Regions from separate parts of the Pseudomonas sp. NBRC 111131 genome, predicted to be linked through region 1. Evidence: riboswitches for the same ligand, from Rfam matches in the RefSeq annotation. Region 1 holds a riboswitch; each other region holds the start of a gene.
What was found. A riboswitch is a leader RNA that binds a small molecule or an ion and turns the genes downstream of it on or off. The one in region 1 is predicted to bind cobalamin.

Region 1 (4,741 bases):
TAAAAATGCACATACGAGGCTGTCAGGCGACCCCGGCGGTACACCGCTTCGTTGCCACGCCCACCATTGGGGCTCAGGCCGCGGGCGATGGGTTCGAGGGCGGTGCTGGTCAGCGAATGATGGTAGGTGTGCCCGCGCAGGGTGCCCTCCGGCAGCTCCACCGCTTGCAGTGCAAGGGCCGCCAGGCGCTTCTGCATAACGGCTTCGCCCGGCAGCAGGCCGAGCAGCTCGGCACGCTCACCGGCAACGTCGGTCAGGGCATCGAGCAGGTACAACATGCCGCCACATTCGGCCAGCAGAGGTTTGCCTGCGCCGTGGTGGGCGCGGATCGCCTGGCACATCGGCGTATTGGCCGCCAGTGCGTGGTGGTGCAGTTCAGGGTAACCGCCGGGCAGGTACAGGCTATCCACTGCTGGCAGCTCACGGTCGTGCAACGGTGAGAAGAATGCCAGTTGCGCGCCCAGGTTGCGCAGCAGGTCAAGGTTGGCGCCGTAGGTGAAGGCAAACGCCTCATCCTTCGCCACGCCAATGCGCACCCCGGCCAGCGGCGTGGCACACGGCTGCGGCTCGGCTTCGGCGAAGCCCACAGGGGGTGGCAAGGCTGCGTCGCAACTGTCCCCCAGCGCCTGCGCGGCGGCATCCAGGCGTGCATCCAGGTCGTTCAACTCACTGGCCTGTACCAGCCCCAGGTGGCGGCTGGGCAGCTCGATCCCACGCTCGCGCGACAGCCCGCCATACCAGCGCAAGCCTTCGGTCAGGCTACCCTCAAGCAGTTGAGCATGGCGCAGGCTACCCACCCGGTTGGCCAGTACACCGGCGAACGGCAGGTCAGGCTGGTAGCGCGCCAGCCCCAGGGCCAGCGCGCCGAACGTCTGGGCCATGGCGGTGCCATCAATCACCGCCAGCACCGGCACGCCGAAGTGGCGGGCCAGGTCGGCGCTCGAGGGCGTGCCGTCGAACAAACCCATCACCCCCTCGATGAGGATCAGATCGGCCTCGCCCGCCGCTTCCCACAACAGGCGACGGCTTTCCTGCGCGCCAATCATCCACAGGTCGAGTTGATAAACCGGCGCCCCACTCGCCCGCTCCAGGATCATTGGGTCGAGAAAGTCCGGCCCGCACTTGAACACCCGTACCTTGCGCCCCAGGTTGCGGTGCAGACGTGCCAGGGCCGCGGTAACGGTGGTCTTGCCCTGGCCGGAAGCCGGCGCGGCAATCAGTACGGCCGGACAATGTCGCGCGTGGCTCACAGTTCGACGCCCTTCTGCGCGCGGATGCCCGCCTGAAAGGCATGCTTGAGCATGCCCATCTCGGTGACGGTATCCGCCAGTTCGATCATTTCGGCCTTGGCCGCACGCCCCGTGACGATGACATGCTGCATGGGCGGACGCGCCTGGATATCCGAAAGTACCTGATCGAGGTCGAGGTAGCCGTGCTTCAGCGCAATGTTCAACTCATCGAGCACCACGAACTGTACGCTTGGGTCTTGCAGCAACTGCCGCGAAACCACCCAGGCCGCTTCGGCGGCGGCGATGTCACGCTGGCGGTCCTGGGTTTCCCAGGTGAAGCCCTCGCCCATCACGTGGTAACGCACCTGTTCGGGGAAGCGGCGGAAGAACAGCTCTTCGCCGGTACTGTTGCGCCCCTTGATGAACTGCACCACGCCGCACTGCATGCCGTGGCCCAAGGCGCGGGCCAGCATGCCGAACGCCGAACTGCTTTTGCCTTTGCCGTTGCCGGTCAGGACCAGCAGCAGCCCGCATTCGTTAGGGGAATTGGCGATACGCTCGTCGATGATCGCCTTCTTGCGCTGCATGCGCGCCAGGTGGCGTTCGTCGCGTTCGGTGGGTTCGCTCATGAAGGTTCTCCGCAGGCTGACGCCACGCGAAGAAGCGGCGACAGGTCGATAGACAGGCAGACGGGGAACGCGCAGGGGCCGTGGCCGGGATGCCACGGTGCACCGCGCATCACCCTCCGTGATGCCGTTGGCAGTGACAGGCCGGTCTCCGGGCTCGTGAGCGGGCCTTTGGCCCAAGCCTGCGCGCCTTCCCGGGTGCGTGCACCCAGTGGCCCTGCGCGGCCTTCGACTCACCTACCGTTGCGGGGGCAGCGCCGGGATCGCACCTTGTGGCGCCCACCGGCTTCCCAGTTTCACCCTGCCCAGACGGGGCTGGCAGGGCACCTGAAACACGCCGCGAAGGTTAGAGGGTTGCACCGGGAGCGTCAATCGAACAGGGCCGAATTAGCCCGTATCAATGGCCGATCCGTCAGCTTGTGCCACACTGACAGCAAGTGATATCACATGGCTATCACCGTAGCGCTGAACGCGATCATAACGATAAAGGAGAGCGCAGCATGCAAGGCCAACTCATCAACAACCCGCGCCTGGAGTTCCTCAGACCGGTACTGGAGCGCTGGGTCGATTGCATCGACCGCTTCAACCAGTACGCCGGTGATGCCGACGCCGCTTACTGGCATGGCGCCGCCGCCAACGCTGGCGTGCTCGCAGCGGCAGCGTGGCAGGCCGAACTGGCGGCGCTGCAGCAGTTTCCAAGCAAGAAACAACGGGACGAGGGCGAGCGCGAAGGGCGTTGCGACCTGGCAATCGTCAGCGCCGACGAGGCACTTTACCTGAGCATCGGCCAGCGCTGGCCAAAGCTTGCCCGACTGGACGCGGCCACCGCCCTGCAAGAAACCGCCGCTCAGGCCCGCCAGGTGGCCTACTCCAGCCAGCTGAAAGCCGGCGCGCTGTTCGTCAGCCCATGGAAGGCTGGCCAGCATGCCAGCCCAGAAGAACTGCAGGACTGGGTCGATGATTTACAGAAGCACTCCGCCTGCGCCATTGCCTGGTACTTCCCCTACGCGTACCGCAAGCTGCACAACGAATTGGGACACTATTTCCCCGGGGTAGCACTGCTGCTCAAGCAGGCCTGAACCACCGCCGTCAAACCACGCTCTGATCATTAAAGCGTAACGTTTGAGGGCGGCGAACATGAAACGCATCGGCATCGTCTTACCGTGGCTGTTCGGCGCCTGTCTGACAGGGTGTGGCGACACTGCCTTGCTGAGTGTGGATGACGGCAGCGGCACCTCGCCACAACTGCCCGCCCCCCACAAGACCTTGCTCCCAACGGTCAATATCGCCCCCGCCGTCGGCTGGCCGGGCGGTGCCAAGCCGAAAGCCGCCACCGGCCTGCAGGTGGTGGCCTTTGCCGACAAGCTCGACCATCCGCGCTGGCTCTACGTGCTGCCGAACGGTGACGTTCTGGTGGCTGAAACCAACGCCCCACCCAAACCCGATGACGGCAAGGGCATACGTGGGTGGATCATGGGCAAGGCAATGCAGCGGGCCGGAGCAGGCGTGCCCAGCGCCAACCGCATTACCTTGCTGCGTGACGCCGACCATGATGGCGTTGCTGAAATACGCACCACGTTCCTCGACGGACTCAACTCACCGTTCGGCATGGCCTTGGTCGGCAATGACTTCTATGTTGCCGACACCGACAAGCTGCTGCGCTTTCACTATCCGCCAGGCGCCACCCAGCTTCGCGAGCACGGAACGCAGGTCGTCGCGTTGCCTGGGGGCCCCCTGAACCATCACTGGACCAAAAATGTGATTGCCAGTGCCGATGGCAAGCACCTGTATGTGACGGTGGGTTCCAACAGTAACGTAGGGGAAAACGGCCTCGACCAGGAACAGGGCCGTGCAGCGATCTGGGACGTCGATGCCGCCACTGGCGCACATCGGCTCTATGCATCAGGCCTGCGCAACCCCAATGGGTTGGCCTGGGAGCCACGCACCGGCCGGCTGTGGACGGCAGTCAACGAGCGGGACGAGATTGGCAGTGACCTGGTGCCTGATTACATCACCTCGGTCAAAGAGGGCGGTTTCTATGGCTGGCCGTACAGCTACTACGGCCCACACGTCGATAAGCGCGTACAGCCGCAAGATCCGCAAAAGGTCGCACAGGCATTGGTCCCGGACTATGCGGTAGGCCCGCATACCGCCTCATTGGGCTTGGCATTCGCCCAGCCGCAGACGTTGCCAGCGCCCTTCGACCGCGGTGCATTCGTGGGCCAGCACGGCTCGTGGAACCGAAAGCCACACAGCGGCTACAAGGTCATTTTCGTGCCGTTTGACAGCACAGGGAAACCAGTCGGCAAACCACTCGATCTGCTCACCGGCTTTCTGGACAGTAATGGCAAGGCAATGGGCAGGCCGGTTGGGGTAGCCACTGACCCACGCGGCGGCCTCCTGGTGGCCGATGACGTCGGCAACGTCGTGTGGCGGGTGAGCAAGGCGCCGTAGCGCCTGATGCTCAGGGGTTCTGCGCCAGGTGCCCCTGGGGGATAACCCTTTTGGCCTGCAGGTAGGCCTTGGACCAGTAGCTGTTGGACAGGTAATCCAGGCGCACCGTACCCCCTGTGGAGGGCGCATGCACGAAGCGCCCTTCACCTACGTAGATCCCGGCGTGGCTGACCTGCGAGCCGCCACTGGTGGCAAAGAACACCAAGTCGCCGGACTGCAGCGCGTTGATGTTCACCGTCGGCGCCCGCATCACGATCATTTCGCGGGTCGAGCGCGGCAGGCTGATACCTGCAGCATCGCGGTAGACATAGCCAATCAAGCCGCTGCAATCAAAACCAGAGTCGGGGGTATTGCCACCCCATCGGTACGGCGTACCCACCAGCCCGATGGCGCGAATAAGCACGTCGTCGGCAACCGGGGAAACACTCGGTT
Region 2 (4,741 bases), on a different contig from region 1:
GGGTGCCACTGGCCATACCAATCGTCGAGCACCGCACTGGCCTTGGCCGGGTGGTACAGGGCGGTGCGTGGCAGCGGCTGGGGCTCGTCCCACGGGTAGTCGCGGCCCAGCCATTGGTTGGCCAGGCAGTGGAACAGGTTCACGGCATTGGCCTTGCCGCCTTGGCGCAGGTAGTGCCAGAGGCGTTCGGCTGGCGCACCGGTGACGCTGCCCAACCCGGTCAGCTCCGGGTCTGGGCGGTCGTCACCGGGCACCAGAATCAGTTGCACACCCCGCGATGCCAGCGCCACCAGTTGTTCGACACCGTAACGCCAGTAGCCGACGCCGCCGTGCAACGACACCAGGATGACCTTGGCATGGCGCAGCACCTGGTCGACATACAGGTCGACCGAGGCATGGTTCTGCACCTGCATCGGGTTGGCCAGGCGCAGGCTGGGGAAATCACCCGGCAACTGCTCGGCGGTTTCGGCAAGCAACGCCAGGTGTGAGTCGCCGCTGCAGAGAATCACCAGCTCGGCGGGTGTCTGGCCGAGGTCGGCGATGCTGTCGTCCGGCACGAAGCCGCCGGGCTGGGTCCGCAGCAGGTGCATGGGTCAGGCGCCCAGCGCGTGGCGCAGGCGAGCTTCCAGTTGCACGGCGTCCAGGTCCTGACCAATGAGCACCAGGCGCGTGATGCGCGGCTCGTCGGCACGCCAGGCGCGGTCGAAGTGCTTGTCGAACCGAGTGCCTACTCCTTGGATCAGCAGACGCATCGGCTTGCCAGGGATCGCTGCAAACCCCTTGGCGCGCAGAATGCCGAACTCCACGACCAACTGAGTGAGGGCGTCGAGCAGCAGGGCCTCGTCGGCCTCGGGCAGGTCGATGGAAATGGAATCGAAGGCATCATGGTCATGGTCGTCATGATCGTCGCCGTCGTGGTGCGAATCATGGTGGGTACGGCGGCCGTCGATGTGTACCTCGGACTGCGCGCCGACCCCCAACAGCACATCCAGTGGCAGGCGGCCGCTGCTGGCCTCGATCACCTTCACCGCCGACGGCAGTTCTTCGGCAACCTCGGCGCGCACCTTGGCCAGGCCTTCGGCGTCGATCAGGTCGGCCTTGTTGAGCACCACCAGGTCGGCACTGGCCAACTGGTCGGCGAACAGTTCGTGCAGCGGTGATTCATGGTCCAGGTTGGGGTCAAGCTTGCGCTGCGCGTCGACCTGATCCGGGAAGGCGGCGAAGGTACCGGCGGCCACGGCCGGGCTGTCGACAACGGTGATCACGGCGTCGACGGTGCAGGCATTGCGAATTTCTGGCCATTGGAAAGCTTGCACCAGGGGCTTGGGCAGGGCCAGGCCGCTGGTTTCGATCAGGATGTGGTCAAGGTCGCCACGCCGGGCAACCAGTTCCCGCATGACCGGAAAGAACTCTTCCTGCACGGTGCAGCACAGGCAGCCGTTGGCCAACTCATACACTCGGCCAGTGGCCTCTTCTTCAGTACAGCCGATGCTGCACTGCTTGAGGATCTCACCGTCGATACCGAGCTCACCGAACTCGTTGACGATCACTGCAATACGGCGGCCCTGGGCATTATCGAGCATGTGCCGAAGCAAGGTGGTCTTGCCCGAGCCGAGGAAGCCGGTAACGATGGTGACGGGGAGCTTGGCCAGTGTTTTCATGTCGCGTTGCCCTTGGCAGGATGGCGCGGGCATGCGGGACGAAAGCCGCAGGCCAGGCTGGCCGGGCTCGTTCGCCACCGGATCACCCCGCCCGGTTGAGAGTCGAAATCGTCTCGAGGCAGGTCTCCTGGCTTGCACCGTCCCGGCCTGGTCGAACAAGGCCTGGTCGGATGACGCCTTCCCGCGCCAGGGCGCAGTGGCAGTGTCGATCCGTTGTCGGTGCTTACAGTTGCGGGGGCAGCCGCGGCTTGGACCGCGTTCCCGTCTTAGCTTCGGCGTGGCCGAAGAACCTCGAAGCGGCAAGGCTACGCGGGGGGTGGCGGGTGGTCAACTGTTGGCGCGCGCTGCGATTGACGCAACCCCTCCCCCGTGCTCTCCTTACACCTTGCGTTCAGGTGCCCCCACGGGGGTGAAACGGGAAACCGGTGCGTCGCAGGCCCTCGATCAGGGCCGGACAGAGCCGGTGCTGCCCCCGCAACGGTAAGCGAGCGAAGCGTCCAGACCACTGTGCCACGTCGTCCGGCATGGGAAGGGTGATGCTTTCCAAGAGCCCTGCTCTTCCTCGCAAGCCCGGAGACCGGCCTGGCGCTTATGAACACCCCGCGGTGGGCGGGCGCTGTCGCATTCCCCTGGGCCATCCGCATCCGGGGCTGCCGCGCTTGCCCGTTGCCCCTTAATAGAAGCAAGTAGAGGAACGCGACATGCCCGTCACCAGCGCCAAACACAGCATCGCCACCCCCGTCACCCTCAGCCAGCGCGTGGTTATTGCCTTCGGCGCCAGCCTGCTGGGCCTGTGCCTGATCTATTTCGCCGGCTTCTCGCACATCGAAGCGGTGCATAACGCCGCGCACGACACCCGTCACAGCGCCGCCTTCCCCTGCCACTGAGACCGCCCCATGATCAAGCGCATTGCCCGCACCGCCGGGTTCAGCGGCCTGCTTGCAGCCCTGTTGTTGACTCTGCTGCAAAGCTTCTGGGTCGCACCGTTGATCCTCCAGGCGGAAACCTATGAGTCGGCAGCCCCGGCCGCCGAGCATCACAGCCATGGCGAAGAGGCCGGTGGCCACGAGCACAACGACGAAGCCTGGTCGCCGGAAGACGGCTGGCAGCGCATCCTTTCGACCACCGGCGGTAATCTGGTCGTCGCGGTCGGCTTTGCCCTGATCCTGGCAGCCTTGTACAGCCTGCGCGAACCCAACCGCGTCACCACCGGCGCTCTCTGGGGCCTGGCCGGTTTTGCCGTGTTTTGCCTCGCGCCCACCCTTGGCCTGCCGCCGGAGTTGCCAGGCACCGCCGCCGCTGACCTCGGCCAGCGACAGAGCTGGTGGATCGGTACCGCTGCCGCGACTGCGCTCGGCCTGGCACTGTTGGTGTTCGCCCGGCATTGGTTGTTCAAGGTACTCGGTGCGGTTCTGCTGGTCGTGCCCCATGTGATCGGCGCGCCACAGCCAGACGTTCACCAAAGCCTGGCTCCCGAGGCACTGGAAACCCAGTTCAAGATCGCTTCATGGGTCACCAACGCGGCTTTCTGGCTGGCCCTGGGCTTGCTCAGCGCCTGGCTGTATCGCCGCTCCAGCCAGGCCTGATGGCCAGCGAATGCACCCAGCCGGCGCTATACGCCGGCTTCGGATGCCGACGCGGCTGCCCGCTGGAGGTCCTCGACACAGTGCTGCGCCAGGTTTTGAATCAGCAGGGTTTACCGCTCAGTGCCTTGCGTGGCATTGCCAGCATTGCCTTGAAAGCCGATGAGCCTGGCCTGCAGCAACTGGCCAAGCTCCACGATCTGCCGCTTGTGGCATTCGAGCCCAGCCGGTTGCAAACCTTCGAGCCTATGCTCAGTCACCGTTCTGCCGTGGCCTACGCCCACACAGGTTGCTGGGGCGTTGCCGAAAGCGCCGCATTGGCCATGGCCTACCACGCGCACGGCACCGCCATGCTGCTGGTACCGCGCCAATCGCTCGGCGCCGCTACCCTCGCCCTCGCCTGCGGCGGATAATCGCTACCTCTATTTACCTGCAAGGATTTCCCATGACGGTCTACTTCATCGGGGCCGGCCCCGGCGACCCCGAACTGATCACGGTCAAGGGCCAGCGCCTGATCCGCCAATGCCCGGTGATCATCTATGCCGGGTCCCTCGTGCCTGCCGCGGTGCTTGAAGGCCATCAGGCCGAGACGGTCATCAACAGTGCCGAACTGCACCTGGAACAGATCATCGCCGCCATGCGTGCGGCTCATGAAAAAGGCCAGGATGTTGCCCGCGTCCACAGTGGTGACCCTAGCCTGTATGGCGCTATCGGCGAACAGATCCGCCACCTGCGCGAACTGGCCATCGATTATCAGATCATCCCTGGGGTTACCGCCACTGCCGCCAGCGCCGCGCTGCTCGGCTGTGAGCTGACACTTCCGCAGGTGGCACAAACGGTCATCCTCACCCGTTACGGCGACAGCTCGCCCATGCCGGCGGGCGAGCAACTGGGCGACCTGGCCCGGCATGGCGCCACATTGGCCATTCACCTCGGGGTCAAGCACCTGGCGCGCATTGTCGATGAGTTGCTTGTCCATTACGGTCGTGACTGCCCGATCGCCGTGGTTCATCGCGCCACCTGGCCAGACCAGGACTGGGTGCGCGGCACCTTGGGCGATATCGTCGAGCGCGTCGCCACCAAGGATTTCCGGCGCACCGCGCTGATCCTCGTGGGCCATGTACTGGGCGACGCCCCATTCGCAAACTCGGCCCTGTACCGCGCTGGCCATGCTCACCTTTATCGGCCAGCGGACTGAACACTGCCAGACCGGCAGAAGCCGCAGGCCGACTGGCCCGCCCTGCCGGGGTGGGCCTGGCGCTACCTAAGCCGCGTCGAAAATGGCCGACCTATGCCTGATTTCGGGAATTTTGTAGGACTTTTCAACAAATCCGCCGTACTTGTTCTACAGATCTATACTCGCCATTATCAAGTGACCGGAATGGACGTATCGTGCTGCCCTGCAGACGCCCTTACAGCCATTTCCTGTTTAACCGCAGGAAACTGACCCCATTCCGACAGGAGCTAGCTTCATGACAACTGTGCTGATCGTCGACG
Region 3 (4,741 bases), on a different contig from region 1:
TGCGCCGTGGCACGTTGGCCGGGCGGTTGCCGGCGCGGTCCTGCGGCACGCCGCCGACCATCTGGTCGAAGTCGTCGTACTTGGCGCGTACCACCGAGGCATTGGCCGAAACGTGCCACTGGTGCGCCAAGGCCAGTTCAAGTGTCGCCTCCAGGCCATCGGAGGTCTGTTGCCCGGCCTGCTGTTTTTCGTGGGTGACAGGGTCATCCACCAGCAGTTTTTTCTTGACGATGTGGTAGGCCGCCAGCGTCCATTCACCGCGCCCTTCCCAGAAACGCTGCTTGAGCCCCAGCTCGGTCTGCTTCGACTCGGTCAGGTCGTAGTTCATCTGCGTCGGGTTTAGGCTGATGAGGTTGTTCACCCCGTCCTCACTGGTGGAGTACTGGCCATACAGCGACACGTCATCGTTGACCGCGAACACCAGCCCGGCGCGCCAGTTGCCGCCTTGCAGGCTGCGGTCGCTACGGGTGTCGTTGGTGAGGTTGTCACGGTCGATGTGGTTCTGGTCGCGGCGTACACCGGTCACCAGCGACAGGCGCTCAGTCAGTTGCAGGCGGTTCTCGGCGAACAGGGCGAAGGTATGGGTGGTGGAGAGCGTCTGTGGGCGCAGTGGCGAATCACTGTGGAACCAACCTGGCGTTGGGTTCCATGGGTCGACATAGTCACCAGGCTCAGCATCGATGTACGGCGAGTTGCTGTCGACGTTGAAGCGAATCTTGTTGTACTCGGCACCGACCATCGTCCTGCTCGCCAGGCCGAACAGCGAATGGTCGAAGGTGAAGGTCTGGCGGTCGCCGATCTGTTCCTGGTTGTGCTTGATCTCCAGGTAACTGCCGCGCTGGAGTTGGCCCAGGTCGGCGTCCCAGCTGTAGTCCTCGGCATTGCGCCAGTGGCGGCGGCTCTTGATGTAGTAGAGCTGGTTGCTGGCGCTGAGCTGGTCGTTGAGGGTCCAGTCGGTGGTGAAGCGGGTCCATTCATCGTGGTAGCGCTGCACGTCGTTGTGGATGTTGAAGTTCTTCTTGCGCAGGCTGCTGCGGTAGTGGCCGTCGATCAGCGGCGTGCCGTAGTAGTTGGCCGGCTCGGCATCGCCGCGCTCATGGGCCAGGGTGAAGCTCAGGTCGTCGGTGGCGTCGAAACGCAGCGCGGCACTCAGGGCCAGGCTGCGTGAGTCGGTGCGGTCCACCCAGCCGTTGCCAGCCTGCTGGTTCAGGGTAACCCGGTAGCTCAGGCGCTCGCTGAGGCTGCCGCCGCTGTCCAGGCCCAGTTGCTGGCGGTCCCAGGAGCCGTAGCCCAGGCGCAGGTGGTTGTGAATGTCGCCGGTGAACGGTTTTTTCGGGATGACGTTGACCACCGCACCGGTGGCACCCTCGCCATACAGCACCGAGGCCGGGCCACGGATCACGTCGATGCGCTCGACCATCCAGGGGTCTACCGGGAAGGTCTGGGTACCGGCACCGGTGTACAGGCGTGCGCCATCGAACAGTGTCATCACCGAGCCATGTCCGTCAAAACCGCGAGCCGACAGGCCCGTGCCACCGTCACCCGGGGTGCCGGTGAAGGTGATGCCCGGCGAGCGGGTCACGGCATCCTGAACGGTGACGTTGTTGCGCTGCTGGATTTGTTCGGCCGTGATGCTGCTGGTGCTGGCCGGGGTTTCCAGGGCGCTGAGGTTCAGCCGTGAGCCAGCCTGGGTGGGCGTCGCAAGGTCGACTACCTGAGCATCGCGGGTGTCCGTAATGGCCGTGGAGGGGAGTGCCAGGACCGCCTTGTCGTGGTCGTCGGCCAAGGCCGGGAGGGTGACTGCCAGGCAGGCCGCCAGAGGGTGAAGCTTGAAGAAACGGGACATGTCTTTCCACTGTTGCAGGAATGAATGGATCCCGGTGGAGAACACGCAAAGGCACAACCACGCACGCAGGCGCGCACGCAGATACCGGCCTGCGCCCGCCCACCGCGGGTTGCCAAGTAACGCTTCAGGCCGGTCTCCGGGCTTGCGAGGGTCATGAGGCCTTCACCTTCCCATGCAGGTGCACAGTGGTGTATCGAAGGCATCGCTCGCTTACCGTTGCGGGGGCAGCGCCGGACTTGTCGTGAACCACGACGCACCGGCTTCCCGTTTCACCCTGCGCTCGGCGGCGCAGGACACCTGAAACTGGCGCGCATATGACCATTGGTCAGCGCGCACGTCAATGGGGTACGTAACAACACACAGGGTGCCGTATGTATGCCTGTCAGTGCGCACCCGCCCCCTTGCTCAGGTCACTCTGCGCCCATTGCGTGTAGATGCAGGCATCAGCCACTGCCCAGCGTACCTTCACGCTGGCCCCCGGCTGCATCGCCATGCCTGCCGCAGATAGCGCCTTGACGGTAAGCTCAGTACCGCCGGCGGTGAGCACATGGCAGGTCTGGCTTTCGCCCAGGAACAGCACTTCAGTGACCTTGGCACTGACTTCATTCCAGCCCGCTGGCAGCGGTTGGCGTGCGGCTTGCTCTGTGGTCAGGGCCAGGGCCTTTTCCGGGCGCACCATGATCAGTGCCTCCTGCCCGGTGGCCAGGCCCGCGGTCAGGCGGATCGCTACAGGCTGGCCTTCGAAGCTGGCCGCGCCATGGCTGCTGGCCTTGACCTGAAGGAAATTTGAGTTGCCCAGGAACGACGCAACGAAGGCATTGGGCGGATTCTGGTAGAGGTCGTAGCCGGTGCCGAGGCCGACGACCTTGCCGTGGCTGAAGATGGCGATGCGCTGGGACAGACGCATGGCCTCTTCCTGGTCGTGGGTCACATAGACGATGGTAATGCCCAGCCGACGGTGCAGTTGGCGCAGTTCGTCCTGCAGGTCCTCGCGCAGTTTCTTGTCCAGCGCGCCAAGCGGTTCGTCCATCAACAGGATACGTGGCTCATAGACCAATGCCCGGGCAATGGCCACGCGCTGTTGCTGGCCGCCAGACAGCTGCGCCGGCTTGCGATGGGCGAACGCCTCCAGTTGCACCAGCTTGAGCATGGCCTCGACCCGTTTGTGGGTTTCGCTGGCGCCCAACTTGCGGATGGCGAGCGGGAAGGCGATGTTGTCGCGCACATTCAGGTGCGGAAACAGCGAATAGCGTTGGAACACCATGCCAATGTCACGCTTGTGCGGTGGCACGTTTACCAGCGACTGGCCATCGACCAGGATTTCGCCGCTGCTTGGCGTCTCGAACCCGGCGAGCATCGACAGGGTGGTGGACTTGCCCGAGCCGCTGGAGCCGAGAAAGGTCAGGAACTCACCGTCCTGGATCTCTAGGTTGAGGTTGTCCACGGCGGTGAAGTCGCCGTAGTGCTTGTTCAACCCGCGAAGGCTGACCAGGGGTTTGTGGTGCGCGTTGTCTTTGATGACTGCACTCATTGTTGTTCTCTCCGGGTACTCAAGCGTTGGCGTCGGTACGCCGGCGCAAAGCGGCGGCCACGACCATGACAAGCAGCGACAGGCCGATCAGCAGCGTCGAGGCGACGGCAATCACTGGGCTCAGGTCCTGGCGCAGGGTGGTCCACATTTTTACCGGCAGGGTCTGCAGATCGGGGCTGGCCATCATCACGCTGAGCACCACCTCATCCCACGACACGAGAAAGGCGAACAGCCCGCCGGCAATCATCCCAGGGCGAATGGCCGGGAAGGTCACCTTGAAGATCGCTTGCAGGCGCGAGGCGCCGCAGATCACTGCGGCGTCCTCGATCGACTGGTCGAACAGCTTGAGCGAGTTGATGATCGAAATGATGGTAAAGGGCAGGGCGACGATCACATGGCTGACCACGAAGGCGAACAGCGTGCCGGTGTAGCCAAGCTTGAGGAACAGTGCGTACACCGCCACAGCGATGATCACCAGCGGCACGATCATCGGCATGGTGAACAGGCCATAGAGCAGTTCGCGGCCGGGAAAGCGGCCACGGACCAGGGCGAATGCGGTGGGCAGGCCCAGCAGCACGGCAGCGAGGGTGGTCAGCACCGCGACCTTGAGGCTGGCCAGGGCCGCATCCATCCACTCAGGGTTGGAGAAGAACTGGCCGTACCATTTGAAGGTCCAGCCCGGTGGCGGGAATACCAGCCACTGCGAAGACCCGAACGACAGCAGCACGATGAACACCACCGGCAGCAGCAAAAAGGCCGCGATGACCCCGGTGGTCAGGTACAAGCCCGTACGCAACGGGCGACCCATGGCATTGGGTGACAGGAGCATGGCAAATTACCTCGCGGTGCCAACCGGCGATTCCGGCTGCAGCTTCAGGTACAGGTAGAAGAGCACCAGCGTGATCACTACCAGCAGTGCGGCGGCGGCGCTGGCCAGGCCCCAGTTGAGGAACGACTGCACCTGCTGGATGATGAATTCGGGCAGCATCATGTTCTGCGCGCCACCGAGCAGCGCCGGGGTGACGTAGTAACCGAGCGACATCACGAACACCATCAGCGCACCGGAGAACAGCCCCGAGCGGCACAGCGGCAGGAACACCTTCCAGAAGTTGGTCCACGGGCTTGCCCCGCAGATCGAACCGGCCTGCAGCACCATGGGGTCAATGGCATGCATGGTCGCCTGCAAGGGCAGCACGATGAACGGGATCATGATGTAGCTCATGCCGATCACCACGCCAGTCAGGTTGTGCACCATCTCCAGCGGCGCATCGATGATGCCCAGGGCCATCAGCACCTTGTTGATCACCCCCGAGCTTTGCAGCAGCACCAGCCACGAGTAGGTGCGGGCCAGCAGGCTGGTCCAC
Region 4 (4,741 bases), on a different contig from region 1:
AAACCAAGAAACGTCGGACGCGTATCGACCCCGAGGCGCGGCGCAAGGCGATCGTCGAGGCGACCATGCGCTGCATCACGCGCTATGGCCATGCCGGCAGCACGGTAGAGCGGATTTGCGCAGAAGCCGGCATTTCGGTTGGCCTGATCGGGCATCACTTCTCCGGCAAGGATGAACTGATGCTCTCGACGTATCAGGAGCTCACCAACCAACTGCGCGAAGAAACCCGCAAGTTCATCGAGACCAAGGGCGGCTCGGCCGAAGACCGGCTGTTGGCGATCATCCGTTCCTCCTTTCGCGGCAAGATCTTCAACGAATTCATCCTCACCACCTGGCTGGGCTTCTGGGGCGCGGCGGTGTCGTCCGACGAGCTGCGGGCGCTGAACAAAAAGCTCTACAGCGATTACCGCAAGGAAGTGGAGGGGGTGTTCAAGGAAATCGCCGCCGAGCGCGCCGTGGTGATCGATGCCAAGGCGGCGGCCTTGACCATCACTGCCCTGATCGACGGCTTCTGGCTGGAGTGGGCCTTGGACCATAAGGCCTTCAGCGCGAAAAAGGCAGAAAAGTGCTGCATCATGACCGCGCAGATGTTCCTGCAAACCGCCACGGCGTGACCCGCGACCGGCGCACGCATTCGCCATCGCTGAGCTGCCCCCCGAAAAGGCGCCGATCAGGGTATAGCGCGACGGTTTGGCAATCAGCCTATGCCAGGCGCTGTGCCAGCGACTTGAACAGCGCCGCGTACAGCCGCTCGACCTCGGGCAAGGCTCGCGCCCGCAGGCACCCATGGACCAGCCCCTGGCCCGGGAAGTAATCCACCGGCACGCCAGCGTGGCGCAGCCGTTGGGCGTAGTGCAGGCCGTCATCGCGCAGCGGGTCGAACTCGGCGACGCCGATGAACGCCGGAGCCAGGCCGGCAAGCGGGTCGGCATACAGCGGCAGGGCCAGTGGATCGCGCTGCTGGGCGGGTTGAGGCAGATAGGCGTCCAGGCACGCCAGCAGGTCCTGAGTGGACAGCAGCGGGGCATCGGCGCAGTCGCGCCGTGAAGCGGTGGTGTCGTTGCCCAGGGCCGGGTAGATCAACGCCTGTACCCGTGGCTGTGCCTCGCCAGCATCGCGCAATGCCAGGCACAGCGCTGCAGCCAGGTTACCACCGGCGCTGTCGCCCACCACCGCCAGGCGTGTGCGGTCGATGGGTGTGCCTAACGCCCCGTCGCGCACTGCACGCCAGGCGGCCAGGCTGTCCTGCAGCGCCGCGGGGAAGGGGTGTTCCGGCGCGAGGCGATAATCCACCGCCACCACCAGCAGGCCCAAGTGCGCGGCCAGCTCGGCGCAGAAGAAACGGTGCGAATCCAACCCTCCGAGCATCCAGCCGCCGCCGTGCAGGAACAGCACCGCGGGCCAGCCGCTGGCCGGTGCTGAGCGGGCAGGATAGAACAGGCGCAGTGGCGTGAGCCCGGCCAGGGCCAGATCCCGGACCTCAAGCGCTGGTGGGCATGCCGGGGTGAACGCTGCCGCCATGCGCGCGTAGGCCGCACGCTGCGCATCCAGGGACGGGTCGGCCGTACTGAACGCGCGGGTGTGTTCGATGAAGGCTGCCATGCCGGCAGACAGTGGATAGGTGACCATGGCTTCGGGGTTCACGTTGGTTTCCTGGCTGCTGGCATCTGAATGCCCTGCGCGGCGGGCCACGCAGGAAGGGGGGCAGTGCGTCACTTTAGGGCCAGCTGCGCGGCATCGGCCGGCTGGCCGTCGAAGCGGGTCACCCCGGCGAGCCAGGCGCTGACCTGCTCGGGGTGGGCCTTGAGCCACGCTCGTGCGGCGTCCAGCGGCGGCTTGCGCTCGAGGATCGGCGCCATCACCTGGCTCACTTGCAGGCTGTTGAACCGCAGATTGTGCAACAGCGTGGCGACATTTGTGCACTGCTGCTGGTAGCCGGCAGCGGTCATGATGGAAACCGTGGCGGCACCTTCGTCCGGGCCGAACACGCCGTCGCTGCCAGAGAGGTACTTCATGTCGATCTGCAGGTTCATCGGGTGAGGCTTCCAGCCAGCGAATACCACCCACTGCTCGCGCTTGATGGCGCGCTTCACCGCGGTGAGCATGCCTGCCTCGCTGGACTCCACCGCCTGGAAGCCCTGCAGGCCGAACGTGTTGTCGGCAATCATCTGCGCGGTGATGCGATTGGCGCCGCTGCCCGGCTCGATCAGGTAGATCCGGTTGTTGAGCTTGTCGCGAAAGCGGGCAATGTCGGCGAAGGTTTTCAAGCCGCCCTCATAGGCGTAGGCGGGCACCGCGTAGGTAGACTGCGCATCCCCCAAGGTCGCGGGGCTGATGACCTCGATCTGCTGTTTGTCCAGGTAGGGCTGGGCCACGGCCTGCATGGTCGGTTGCCAGTAGCCAAGGAACACATCGAGGCGCTTCTCGGCCATGCCGGCGAGGATGATCTGCTGTGAGGCGCTGGTCTGCTTGACCTTGTAGCCCAACCCGTCCAGCAGGGCTTGTGCCACCGCGCTGCTGGCGACCACGTCGGTCCAGTTCACCGCGCCCATGCGTACTGTCTGACAGGCTGCCGGCTCTGCGGCCCAGGTGCCGCTGGCGAAGGTGAGCAGCGCGGCACACGCGGCCGTTGTGATCGATAGCTTCATGACTTATTCCCTCGAGGCCTTCATGGCAATGGTTATCGTTGTTGTGTCATGGCCGCCGTGGCGGTGGCTGGTGCTCACGTTACGCAAAGCCTGCAAGCAAAATCCGCACCCTGGCGACCTGCACTAGCACGCTGTCGACATGGTTGTGATCGGGAGGTGCTGCGCGGTGCTCGCGGGCATCCCACGCATACCGAGCGGTTGACGCCGCGGCATTTTGATGGTCATCTGCGCCCCTGTTTCAGGTGTCCCTTGCCGCCGAGCAAGGGGTGAAACGGGAAGCCGGTTCGTCATCGATCGATGATCAGTCCGGCGCTGCCCCCGCAACGGTATGCGAGCGAAGCATCCGAAAGACCACTGTGCCACGGCATGGGAAGGTGGATGCCTCATGACCCTCGCGAGCCCGGAGACCGGCCTGACGCATTGTTTGTCACACCCGCGGTGGGCGGGCGCAGGCTGGTTTTCGTCGGTGAATGCGCCTGCGATGAGCCTATGCGTTGTTCCCTCCGGGATTCTTTCATTCCTGTTCAAGTGGAACGACATGTCCCGTTACTCGCTGTTCAATACGCTGCTGCGTGCCCCCTGGCGCCCTGGAAATGAGCCGCATGGCCAGCCTTAGCATCGAGGGCCTGGATTGGGTGCTCCATGAGCGGGGTCGTGAGCCGCGGCGGCTCCTGCAAGGCGTTGACCTGCAGGTGAGCAGAGGCGAGTTCGTCGGCCTGATAGGCCCGAACGGCAGTGGCAAGACCAGCCTGCTGCGCTGCGCCTACCGCGCCAATGCCCCGGCTGCAGGGCGGGTCAGCCTGGGCCCTGATGATCTCTGGCAACGCAACGCGCGCTGGTGCGCACAACGTATCGCGGTGGTCCTTCAGGAGTTTCCCGACGAGTTCGGCTTGAGTGTTGGCGACGTGGTTGCCATGGGGCGCACGCCCCACAAGGGCCTGTTCGATGGCGACAGCGCCGAAGATGCCCGGCAGGTGGTGCAGGCGCTTGCGCAAGTCGGCTTGGGCGAACACCACGAGCGCACCTTTGCCACGCTGTCCGGGGGTGAGAAGCAGCGTGTTCTATTGGCCCGCGCGCTGGTGCAGGCGCCTGAGCTGCTGATCCTCGATGAGCCCACCAATCACCTTGACCCACGCTACCAGCTGGCGTTGCTCCAGCACCTGAGGAGCCTGGGCCTGAGTATTCTGGCCAGCTTTCATGACCTGAACCTGGCGGCAGCCTTTTGTGACCGGCTGTACGTCATCGAGGCGGGGCGCATCGTCGCCAGTGGTACGCCACAGCAGGTACTAACCAGCAGCCTGCTCAAGCAGGTATTTGGCGTCGAGGCGCTGGTCGATCCACATCCGCTGCATCCCTATCCACGCATTACCTGGATCACCCGGCCATGAGTTTTCGTACCCTGATCGGTCTGTTGGCAGTCGTGTGGGCGTTGCCCGCGATGCCCAGTGACTACCCCTTGAGCGTGCGCAGCTGCGAGCGCGACGTGTCGTTCAGCAAGCCCCCGCAGCGGGTAGTGGTGCACGACGTCAACATGACGGCCATGTTGCTGCACCTGGGTCTGCGCGATCGCATCGCCGGTTATACCGGCTTCACCCGCAACAAGCACCGTGACCTGTGGATCGACCAGGCACTGGACGGTGTACCGCAACTGGCGCGTCGGTCTGCCTCTGTCGAAACGTTGCTGGCGGCCGATGCCGACTTGTTCTTCGCCGGCTGGAACTACGGCATGCACGTTGGCGGCCCGGTCACGCCCGCTGCGCTGGCGCCGTTCGGCATCCCGGTGTATGAACTGAGCGAGTCCTGTTCATGGGTCATGGCTCAGCAACGTGCCAGCCTCGATGATGTTTACCGCGACCTGGGCAACCTTGGGCGGATCTTTTCCGTGACGTCCCGCGCCGACACGCTGATTGCCCGGATGCGTAGCCGTATCGCTGAGGTCCAGCGAAGGGTGGCGCAGGTGCAGGCCCGGCCCCGGGTGTTTCTCTATGACAGTGGCGAAGACCGGCCAACCACGTCTGGGCGGCTGGGCATGCCCCAGGCCCTGATCGACGCCGCGGGTGGCCGTAACGTGATGGATGATGTCGGCGCCAGCT

Region 2: it holds a riboswitch for cobalamin, as region 1 does, so the genes downstream of both, cobW (cobalamin biosynthesis protein CobW) here and cobO (cob(I)yrinic acid a,c-diamide adenosyltransferase) in region 1, are expected to answer to the same signal.
Region 3: it holds a riboswitch for cobalamin, as region 1 does, so the genes downstream of both, APH34_RS13500 (TonB-dependent siderophore receptor) here and cobO (cob(I)yrinic acid a,c-diamide adenosyltransferase) in region 1, are expected to answer to the same signal.
Region 4: it holds a riboswitch for cobalamin, as region 1 does, so the genes downstream of both, APH34_RS02680 (ABC transporter ATP-binding protein) here and cobO (cob(I)yrinic acid a,c-diamide adenosyltransferase) in region 1, are expected to answer to the same signal.

Annotation. Positions count from the first base shown of each region.
Region 1 covers NZ_BCBH01000005.1:197,707-202,447, forward strand. The annotation lists gene APH34_RS07510 (cobyrinate a,c-diamide synthase) at 1-1,250, opposite strand, end outside; gene cobO (cob(I)yrinic acid a,c-diamide adenosyltransferase) at 1,247-1,858, opposite strand; cobalamin riboswitch at 1,980-2,201, opposite strand; gene APH34_RS07520 (hypothetical protein) at 2,356-2,934, shown strand; gene APH34_RS07525 (sorbosone dehydrogenase family protein) at 2,993-4,309, shown strand; gene APH34_RS07530 (C40 family peptidase) at 4,320-4,741, opposite strand, start outside.
Region 2 covers NZ_BCBH01000002.1:57,657-62,397, forward strand. The annotation lists gene cobN (cobaltochelatase subunit CobN) at 1-590, opposite strand, end outside; gene cobW (cobalamin biosynthesis protein CobW) at 594-1,661, opposite strand; cobalamin riboswitch at 1,761-1,970, opposite strand; cobalamin riboswitch at 2,038-2,262, shown strand; gene APH34_RS02385 (CbtB-domain containing protein) at 2,363-2,548, shown strand; gene APH34_RS02390 (CbtA family protein) at 2,558-3,247, shown strand; gene APH34_RS02395 (cobalamin biosynthesis protein) at 3,247-3,657, shown strand; gene cobM (precorrin-4 C(11)-methyltransferase) at 3,690-4,442, shown strand; gene APH34_RS02405 (response regulator transcription factor) at 4,717-4,741, shown strand, end outside.
Region 3 covers NZ_BCBH01000012.1:69,947-74,687, forward strand. The annotation lists gene APH34_RS13500 (TonB-dependent siderophore receptor) at 1-1,846, opposite strand, end outside; cobalamin riboswitch at 1,956-2,162, opposite strand; gene APH34_RS13505 (ABC transporter ATP-binding protein) at 2,229-3,377, opposite strand; gene APH34_RS13510 (ABC transporter permease) at 3,397-4,206, opposite strand; gene APH34_RS13515 (ABC transporter permease) at 4,213-4,741, opposite strand, start outside.
Region 4 covers NZ_BCBH01000002.1:125,354-130,094, reverse strand. The annotation lists gene betI (transcriptional regulator BetI) at 1-614, shown strand, start outside; gene APH34_RS02690 (alpha/beta hydrolase) at 703-1,602, opposite strand; gene choX (choline ABC transporter substrate-binding protein) at 1,713-2,648, opposite strand; cobalamin riboswitch at 2,872-3,079, shown strand; gene APH34_RS02680 (ABC transporter ATP-binding protein) at 3,251-4,036, shown strand; gene APH34_RS02675 (ABC transporter substrate-binding protein) at 4,033-4,741, shown strand, end outside.